DNA from 4 places in the Lysinibacillus telephonicus genome. Region 1 is predicted to be linked to each of the others. Evidence: riboswitches for the same ligand, from Rfam matches in the RefSeq annotation. Region 1 holds a riboswitch; each other region holds the start of a gene.
What was found. Region 1 has a riboswitch for lysine ahead of MKY04_RS09770 (transporter substrate-binding domain-containing protein). Riboswitches for the same ligand answer to the same signal wherever they lie in the genome.
Positions count from the first base shown of each region.

Region 2: it holds a riboswitch for lysine, as region 1 does, so the genes downstream of both, dapA (4-hydroxy-tetrahydrodipicolinate synthase) here and MKY04_RS09770 (transporter substrate-binding domain-containing protein) in region 1, are expected to answer to the same signal.
Region 3: it holds a riboswitch for lysine, as region 1 does, so the genes downstream of both, MKY04_RS22000 (ABC transporter substrate-binding protein) here and MKY04_RS09770 (transporter substrate-binding domain-containing protein) in region 1, are expected to answer to the same signal.
Region 4: it holds a riboswitch for lysine, as region 1 does, so the genes downstream of both, MKY04_RS14715 (aspartate kinase) here and MKY04_RS09770 (transporter substrate-binding domain-containing protein) in region 1, are expected to answer to the same signal.

Region 1 is NZ_CP155468.1:2,056,302-2,058,508, reverse strand. It holds gene MKY04_RS09775 (amino acid ABC transporter permease) at 1-344, opposite strand, end outside; gene MKY04_RS09770 (transporter substrate-binding domain-containing protein) at 514-1,365, opposite strand; lysine riboswitch at 1,467-1,653, opposite strand; gene MKY04_RS09765 (alpha/beta hydrolase) at 2,128-2,207, shown strand, end outside.
Region 2 is NZ_CP155468.1:3,881,041-3,883,247, forward strand. It holds gene MKY04_RS18875 (ketopantoate reductase family protein) at 1-858, shown strand, start outside; lysine riboswitch at 999-1,179, shown strand; gene dapA (4-hydroxy-tetrahydrodipicolinate synthase) at 1,303-2,187, shown strand.
Region 3 is NZ_CP155468.1:4,551,557-4,553,763, forward strand. It holds gene MKY04_RS21995 (amino acid ABC transporter permease) at 1-235, opposite strand, end outside; gene MKY04_RS22000 (ABC transporter substrate-binding protein) at 300-1,106, opposite strand; lysine riboswitch at 1,186-1,371, opposite strand; gene MKY04_RS22005 (M20/M25/M40 family metallo-hydrolase) at 1,545-2,207, shown strand, end outside.
Region 4 is NZ_CP155468.1:3,044,846-3,047,052, forward strand. It holds gene MKY04_RS14715 (aspartate kinase) at 1-1,082, opposite strand, end outside; lysine riboswitch at 1,225-1,409, opposite strand; gene uvrC (excinuclease ABC subunit UvrC) at 1,444-2,207, opposite strand, start outside.

The DNA.
Region 1 (2,207 bases):
ATATATGCACCCGTATTTAAACCTACAACAACGATTGCTGCAACAAAGCGATCCATTTCATATCCATAAGAAGCGATACCATAGAATACAACCATTGCTTGTACAATCATTGGTGTACCACGGAAGATTTCAACGTAAACAGTTAATAGGAAGCTAAAGATTTTTAAGATAATTGACTTAAACGACCTTTTACGAAGAGGAATTGTATGCATAACACCAATAAATAATCCGATAAGAGCACCAATAATTGTACTAATAATTGCTATTAGCAACGTCATATATGCGCCACGTAAATAACTTGGCCAATTCTCTTGTAGAATTGAGAGTATTATATCAAAACTCATAAATATCCTCCTAAACTAATACACAACGAATGTTGTTAAGAAAAGCGTAAGCGCCCCGCTTAGCCCCGAAAGGCGCTGGAGCTAGACATCTTCAAAAGTTTTTATACTTTCTTATTAAGTAAAAAAGTTATCACTGGCCTAAAAATAGACCAGTGATAAGTTCACTGCGTTATTGAGCAGCAGGTTGGTTAGCAATTGCTTGATCCATAATTTCTTGACGTTCTTCTTCAGAAATTCCAGCTAACACTTCGTTAATTTTTGCTAAGCTTTCATCACCTTTGCGTAAACCAATAGCAACTGAAACATCTGCTGGATCTACTTCAAAACCTTCTTCAAGTTCTACAAAAGTAAAGTTTTCATTTGCAGCAGTAGATGAAACAGCCTCTGGTCGTTCAGCAACATAACCATCAATTACACCTGATTCTAAAGCAACACGCATATGAGAAAAACTTTCCATAGCAGTTTCTTTTTGAACATTAGGAATTTGATCGATTACAGCATAATTTGTTGTGTTTAACTGAGAAGTGATTTTAGCTCCTGCAAAATCATCTAAACTTTTAGCTTCTGCATATTTGCTATCTGCTTTTGTAACAATAACGAAATTACTAGTATAATAGTTTTCAGTGAAATCAATTACTTCAGCACGTTCTGGAGTCGGACTCATACCAGCTATAATCGCATCGATAACATTTGATTCTAATGCAGGTAATAAACCGTCCCATTCAGTTTTTACAATTACTAATTCTTTACCTAAAGCATCTGCTACACGTTTAGCGATTTCAACATCATAACCGCCGGCATATTCTTCTGAACCTTGAATTTTAACAGCGCCGTTCGAATCATCTTGTTGAGTCCAGTTGAACGGTGGGTAAGCTGCTTCTAAACCAACTTTCAAAACCTCCTTTTCTTCTGTTGAATCAGAAGATGATGCAGTATTTCCTTCTTCTTCTGAAGTACCACACGCTGCAAGAACCATAATCGCAAATAGTGCAGTTATTAAAAGTTTTAGCTTTTTTGACATATCCATCTCTCCTTACTTATCATCTACTAAGGTATACAAAAAGCGACCTAAGATGAACTCAGGTCGCCTATATACAATAGCCCAAATCCTCTTTCGTTCCCGTTTGAGATAGCACACCTCAGTTGGTTTGGGAGAACCAGCTGAGACAGTCCTGCAGTTATTCACTGCAGACCCAGCATGAAGTAGTGAGCCTACTTTCATACTTCGGCGATATTTCCTTCTTTCTTAGATCATTGTTCGCTCTATACTCCCTAAGAAACTAATAAATAACGCACCTCTACCTCACTCGTAAACGTGAGGCATTCATATTAAATTTCTATTAAAATAGTACTATAGGAATAAGATGATGTCAACACGCATTTTTTAGACAATAGCATTTTACTAAAAGTCCCAATTTAAAGTAAATCTAAGTAATTATACTGCTAACCTATTTAGATTTTAATAAATACAATACAGAAAAATAAGTAGTTTTCTAAGTTTTTTTCAATTGACCGTTACAACAAAGCAGCTTTCTTTTTAATAATATAGGTCTTCTGAATAAACCTTTTCCCAAAATCATTAATACATATACTCATTCAAAAAAATAAGGCTTCATTTTATTGTTATAATCTAGATTCTTTTTAGATTGAATGCAACCTATTTGATAAGTTACAAGAATGTCTTAGTTAGGACAAACATATAATCTAATAGATAATTATGTCTTTGGCATAATTGCGTTAGACAAGAGTTTAACTATCAATTATTTTGAAAGGAGATTTGTTAATGCGTAATCGCGAAAGAGTAATACCAGAGCTATTGGAAGTACTGGACAATTTTCCGGAACTAAGTTTGGAACAAGAAAT
Region 2 (2,207 bases), 1.8 Mb from region 1:
AAAATTATGCCAAAGGAAAATTTAAGAATTATCGCTGATTCAAATCGAATTGCACGCTATAAAAAAACTGGAATTTTTTGCAATGGTGAACGCTGTAATTTTAATTTTATTACGCCTGAGGAAAATTGCGAACCAGCTGATTTACTTCTTTTCACTGTGAAATTTGATGGTTTACAAGAAGCAATTGAATCAGTTAAATATCATGTTGGACATAATACAATTATATTATCCGCATTAAATGGCATTAGCAGCGAGGAAATAATTGGTCAAACATATGGAATGGAAAAAATATTATATTGTGTAGCACAAGGAATGGACGCCGTAAAAATAGAAAATAAACTAACATATGCTAACAAAGGATTACTATGCTTCGGAGAAAAAGAAGCTGGCATTGTTTCAGAAAAAGTTAAAAGTGTGGCTGATTTTTTCACTCGAGTTGAGCTTCCACATGAAATAGATACAAATATGCTTCATAGGTTATGGGGCAAGTTTATGTTAAATGTCGGCGTAAATCAAACAGTTGCCGTCTATAAAAGTAATTATGGTGAAGTTCAAAGAGATGGCGAAGCAAGAAATACAATGATTGCAGCGATGCGGGAAGTCATTGCTTTATCTGAGAAAGAAGGCGTTTCTTTAACCGAAAAGGATTTACACTATTGGTTAAATGTACTTGGAACTTTGAGTCCAGACGGAAAACCTTCAATGGCACAAGATGTTGATGCCAAACGACAAAGCGAAGTCGAACTCTTTTCTGGGACTGTATTAAGATTAGGAAAAAAACACGGTATTTCAACACCTGTTAACAAGATGTTATACGATCAATTTCAGCTGATTGAAAGTTCGTATGCTAACTTTTAGCTAATGACTAGCTCGAAAACCGTTAGTTTATCTTCAATCAGAATTAATTTTATTAATTCTTAGGAAAAGTCTTGAATTTCCAATCAAAAACATGTATTATTCTGGTTAATTAAATATTCACTTATTTCAAGATCTTTTGAAGTAAGGATAGAGGAGCAAAGACCATCAGTACACAATTTGAGGATAATGAGGTCCTACGACAATTGTGGAAAGGGGAATTTGCCGAAGCTTTTAAGAATCTCATTCTTCTTAAGGCTGGTTCTGTTGTTGAATAAATGCAGGACTGTCATATAGGAAACTATATGGAGGGCTATCTTACGCAAAGAAATGAATTTTATTTCTTAGCAGCAACGAGCCCTCGTTGTTGCTTTTTTGCGTTTACTTAACTTAACGCCCTTCTCCCTCTATTTTTTAATAAAAATTTATTAAGGATGTGGAGAAGAAATGAATTTCGGTAAAATTTTAACTGCTATGGTAACCCCTTTTGATCAAAATGGTGAAATTGATTTTCCAGCTACAAAAAACTTAATTAACTATTTAATTGCAAATGGTACTGATGGATTAGTTATTTCAGGTACAACTGGAGAGTCTCCAACACTGACTGAAGAAGAAAAAGTCGAGCTATTTAAATTTGCAGTTGACGTTGTAGATGGAAGAGTTCCAGTCATCGCTGGCACCGGTTCTTATAATACTAAAGCTTCAATCGAATTAACAAAGCATGCAGAAAATGCAGGTGTGGATGGCGTTATGCTTGTTGCACCATACTATAACAAACCATCACAAGAAGGTTTATACCAACACTTCAAAGCAATCGCTGAAGAAACTTCATTACCAATTATTTTATATAATGTTCCTGGTCGCAGTGCTGTCAGCTTATCTGTTGATACAGTTGTCCGCCTTTCCGAAATTAAAAATATCGTTGCAATAAAAGAAGCAAGCGGTAATTTAGATGCAATGGCTGAAATGATTGAAAAAACGCCAGACGATTTCTCCCTATATAGTGGCGACGACGGTTTAACAATCCCTGTACTATCAATAGGTGGAGCAGGAGTTATTTCAGTTGCTTCCCACATTATCGGCAATGAAATGCAGGAAATGATTAAGAAATTCCAAATCGGAAATGTTCAAGAAGCAGCTCGGGACCATCGCAGATTATTGCCTGTAATGAAAATTTTATTTGCTACACCTAACCCAACATCTGTAAAAGCTGCACTTAATCTAAATGGAATTCCAGTTGGCGGTGTACGTTTGCCGATGATTCCTTTAGAAGAGGAAGAATTAAATACATTGCGAAATGTTTTAAATACATTTGAGAAAGTGAATTTATAATAAAATTTAAAGAGCGCCTT
Region 3 (2,207 bases), 2.1 Mb from region 1:
AATATAAAAACATAATTTGAACAATTAGAGGCGTTCCCCTGATAATTCCAATATAAATATCAGCAATCCAATTTAGGAATTTTTTCGAAGAAATCTTAAAACTAGCAAATATAAGTCCAATAATCACAGCGATTAGCAAGGAAATAGCTGTGATTGCGATTGTAGTCCAACTAGCTTTTAAAAAAGCCATTCCATGTTCACTAAAAATACCCGCGATATTTTCTAAAAAAACCATGAGACCAGCCTCCTTCCTTTATAAACAAGCGCCTAGTACAAGGCGCTTGCCTGAAATCATAATTTTACTTTTCCATAATGTTTGTATTAAACCATTTCATACTAATTTCTTCGTATGTGCCATCATCAATCATTGATTGAAGCGCTTCGTTAATTTTGTTTGCAAGTTCTGTATTTCCTTCAGCAATACCTATACTCACGCGGTCCTCATTTAATAAATCACCAATTGGTTTAATATCTAAGCCTTTTTCGTTTTGTGCACTTACACCAACGATTTTATCTGTGATAACAGCATCCAAGCGACCTAGTGACAAGTCTTGAAGTGCATTAACGTCTACTGGATATCCCTTAACCATGTCAGGTGAAGTTAATGTTTCAGCTATATCCTTCCAAGTACTTGCTTGAATAACACCAATTGTTTTACTTTGTAAATCTTCCTTCGATTGAATATCCGTATTGTCATTTGCAACAAAGATTTGTGCACCTGACAGATAATAAGGTTCTGTAAAGTCAATTTGCTCATCACGTTCAGCAGTTGCAGTCATACTACCGATAATCGCATCGTATTTTTTTGCCTTTAGCCCTTGAATAATCGTTTCCCAAGGATTTGTAACAGGATTTGCTTCAAGTCCCATACGTTTCGCAATTTCAGTTCCAATTTCCACATCGAACCCTGTCAATTTACCATCTTTTTTAAAATTCAATGGAGGGTATTGTCCTGTCATTGCAAAGGTTAATGACCCTTCTTTGACTAACCCAAATTCAGAATCACCTGATTTTGTTTCTTTTTCTACTTGTTCACTTTGCTGTGTGCCGCATGCGGATAACATTAACAACATTGCCGCAACTAAAAAAATAGAAAGCTTTTTCATATGTACTCCTCCTTTGAAATAAAAAAACACTGTCGATTTAAATTGACAGTGTTTTTAAGAACACCCTCATCTCTTGCATTTTTACGATAGTTCTCCACAATTCAAAGGAATTGTGACAGTTCTGCCCCTATTCGAGTGCAGCCCCAGCTTTAATGAAAATAGTGATTTCAAAAAGCTTCGGCGATTTATCCTTTTTTCCTATTTTCATAGATCTCACTAAATCTCAAATAGGATACTCTTATAAACCGCGACCTCTACCCCACCTAATGCAAAAAAGATGAGGATTTAATATAAAATTTAATATAACTTTATCCATTATAGTAGAATATTTTAAATAATACAATATTAATTTAGTTTAATTGTACTAGTGTGTACTTGACGAGTTTTTAAACTTACGTTACATTTTGATAAAATATCATACAAAAAGGAGGCCGTCGTATGTTGAATTGTCGTGACGATATACTTACATATACAAAACAACTTGTTAGCATAGAAAGTATCGTAAACACAGCTGGCGAAAGTACAATTGCCCACTCTTTATTTCAAATCATTTCATCGTTACCATATTTTTTAAATAATCCTGGCTCAGTCGCTATTGAGAAAACCAATAACGATGACCAAGAACGATATAATGTTATGGCATTTGTTAAAGGAAAAAAAGGAAACAGTAACCGTACAATTATTTTAATGGGACATATCGATACGGTTGGGATTGATGACTTCAATCAATTGAAAGAACATGCTTGTTCTCCAGATGATTTAATGGAGGCATTAAAAAAGGAAAACCTACCGACTTCAGCTAAAGAACATTTAGAATCTGGAGATTGGTTATTTGGCCGTGGCGTTCTTGATATGAAAAGCGGTGTTGCGAGCAATCTCTATCTCTTAAAGTACTATTCTGAACATCCTGAGGAACTGGACGGCAACATCTTATTGTTAGCTGAATGTGACGAGGAAGACGGCTCACACGGAGTTCTTTCCGCTTTAAAAACGTTAAAAAAGTGGAAGAAAGAACATGGCTTTGAATATGTTGCAGCCATTAATTCTGATTTCGTTTCACCACGCTTTGAAGGTGATGAAAATCGCTATATCTATAAAGGA
Region 4 (2,207 bases), 990 kb from region 1:
TCAAACATGCGTGCAGCTACACCAGGGTTTGAAACCATCCCTGAGCCTACAATTGATACTTTTGCTAAACCTACCTCGAAATCTGCAAAACTAAACCCTAAAGCTGCTTTATTTTTCTCCAATACCTTAATTGCTTCTGCAAAATCTCCTTTAGCGATTGAAAAGGAGACAGTCGGTTTAACTCCATCAATTACTGCTTGTACGATTATATCAACATCGATGTTATGCTGAGCCAGTGTAGAAAAAATAGTAGCAAGTGATGAATACTCATAAGAATCATACCCTACTGTTAAGCGAATAATGTCTGCTTCATAAGCAACACCACGTACAACTAAATTTTTCTCCATGTCAACCTCTCCCTTTATCATAGTCCCTTTGGCATTTTCTGTACTAGATCGAACTATTAATGGCATTTTATATCTTTTGGCTAATTCGACAGCTCGCGGATGGATAATTTGTGAACCAAGGTTTGCCAGCTCAAGCATTTCATCATAAGAAATCTGCTTTAACTTTCTAGCTTCTTTTACTATATTGGGATCTGCTGTGTAAATGCCATCCTGATTTGTATAAATTTCTATACGTTGTGCTTGAATTGCTGCTCCGATTGCGACCGCAATTGTTTCTGGACCACCGTCACCTAATGTCAAAATATCATTTTTCTTATCGATTCCTTGGGACCCTGCAATAATGACTATTTCTCCCTTTTTTATGCGCTCGAAAATGAATTTCTGATTTATATTGTCAATGAGTACATTATTATTTGATTCTACAGTTTGAATTCCTGCTTGCCAGCCTGTTAATGAGATTGCTTTAAATCCATTTTTTTGAACTGCAATTGCTAATAAGCTGCTTGCAATCTGCGCATTAATTGAGTCAAGTACATGAAGCTCTCGTTTTGAGGGCTTATCTGAAAGTAAATATGCTTGTTGAAGGAACATATCGTCAATTAATTCCATAGATGGTACGACGGCAATTACATTTCGCCCAAGCTTTTTTTCTTCAACTATTCTTTTAGCAATTTGCTCTATTTTTTCAGGTGTTGATAGTGAAGAACTGTCGATTTTTACAACAATGTTCGTCATAGGCACACACTCCTTTTTAACATCGATGCTGACCTTTTCTACATCAAACAAGGATGAATTTCGTTTAGCTATAAATAAAAAAGCAACTTCTCACAGAAAAAGTGAAAAGCTGCCTCTAAACATACCTCAAGATTGGAACGTTTTGCGAGATAGCCCTCCAGAACCTTGATTTTGATTCTGACAGTCTTACATTTCTTAAATGTAAAACCAGCAAGTAAACCTGAACAATTGATTTACCGCTTCGGCAAGTTTTCCTTTCACTAACTATCTCAGGAATTGTTCATCCTCCAATCAGTTACTATTAAACCTTGCACCTCTATCATAAATATACTAGATGTTATGTGCTTACAATATCATACAATTATTCCTTTGACAATGTATCTTTATGGAAATAATTATAAATGGCGGTTGCTGTAGCACTTGGAATATGAGCTTCTATTAGTTGTTCAATAGTTGATTCTTTTATTTTCTTTATTGATCCAAAATGCTTTAACAATTGTTGTTTTCGTTTTGGGCCTACACCTTCAATTCCATCTAAAACAGATTGAATCGCATGTGTCTGGTGTTGTTGACGTAAAAACGTAATGGCAAATCGGTGCACTTCATCTTGAATACGCTGCAATAAATAAAAGCCATCACTTGTTCTTTTCATTTCGACAGGTACTGGCGGGTCGCCAAATAGCAGTTGGGAAGTATTATGCTTTTCATCTTTTGCCAGTCCCGCAATGGGAATGTAAAGACCTAGCTCATCCTCTACTACTTCGCGTGCCACTTCCATTTGTCCCTTCCCACCATCGATAATAATTAAATCAGGGAGAGGTAAATTTTCTTTTAATACTCTTGTGTATCTGCGGCGAATAACTTCTTGCATTGCACCGTAATCATCATGTTTCGCCGTTTCTCGAAGTTTATATTTGCGATATTCCTTTTTTGCTGGTTTTCCGTCAATAAAAACGACCATAGCCGAAACAGCATCTGCACCGTGCATATGGCTATTATCAAACGCTTCGATGCGAAGAGGTGCAGCGATATTCATCGCATCTCCAAGCTCCTCACAAGCACCGATAGTTCTTTCCTCTTGACGTTCAATTAGCTGAAATTTCTCATGAAGAGCAATTTGTGCAT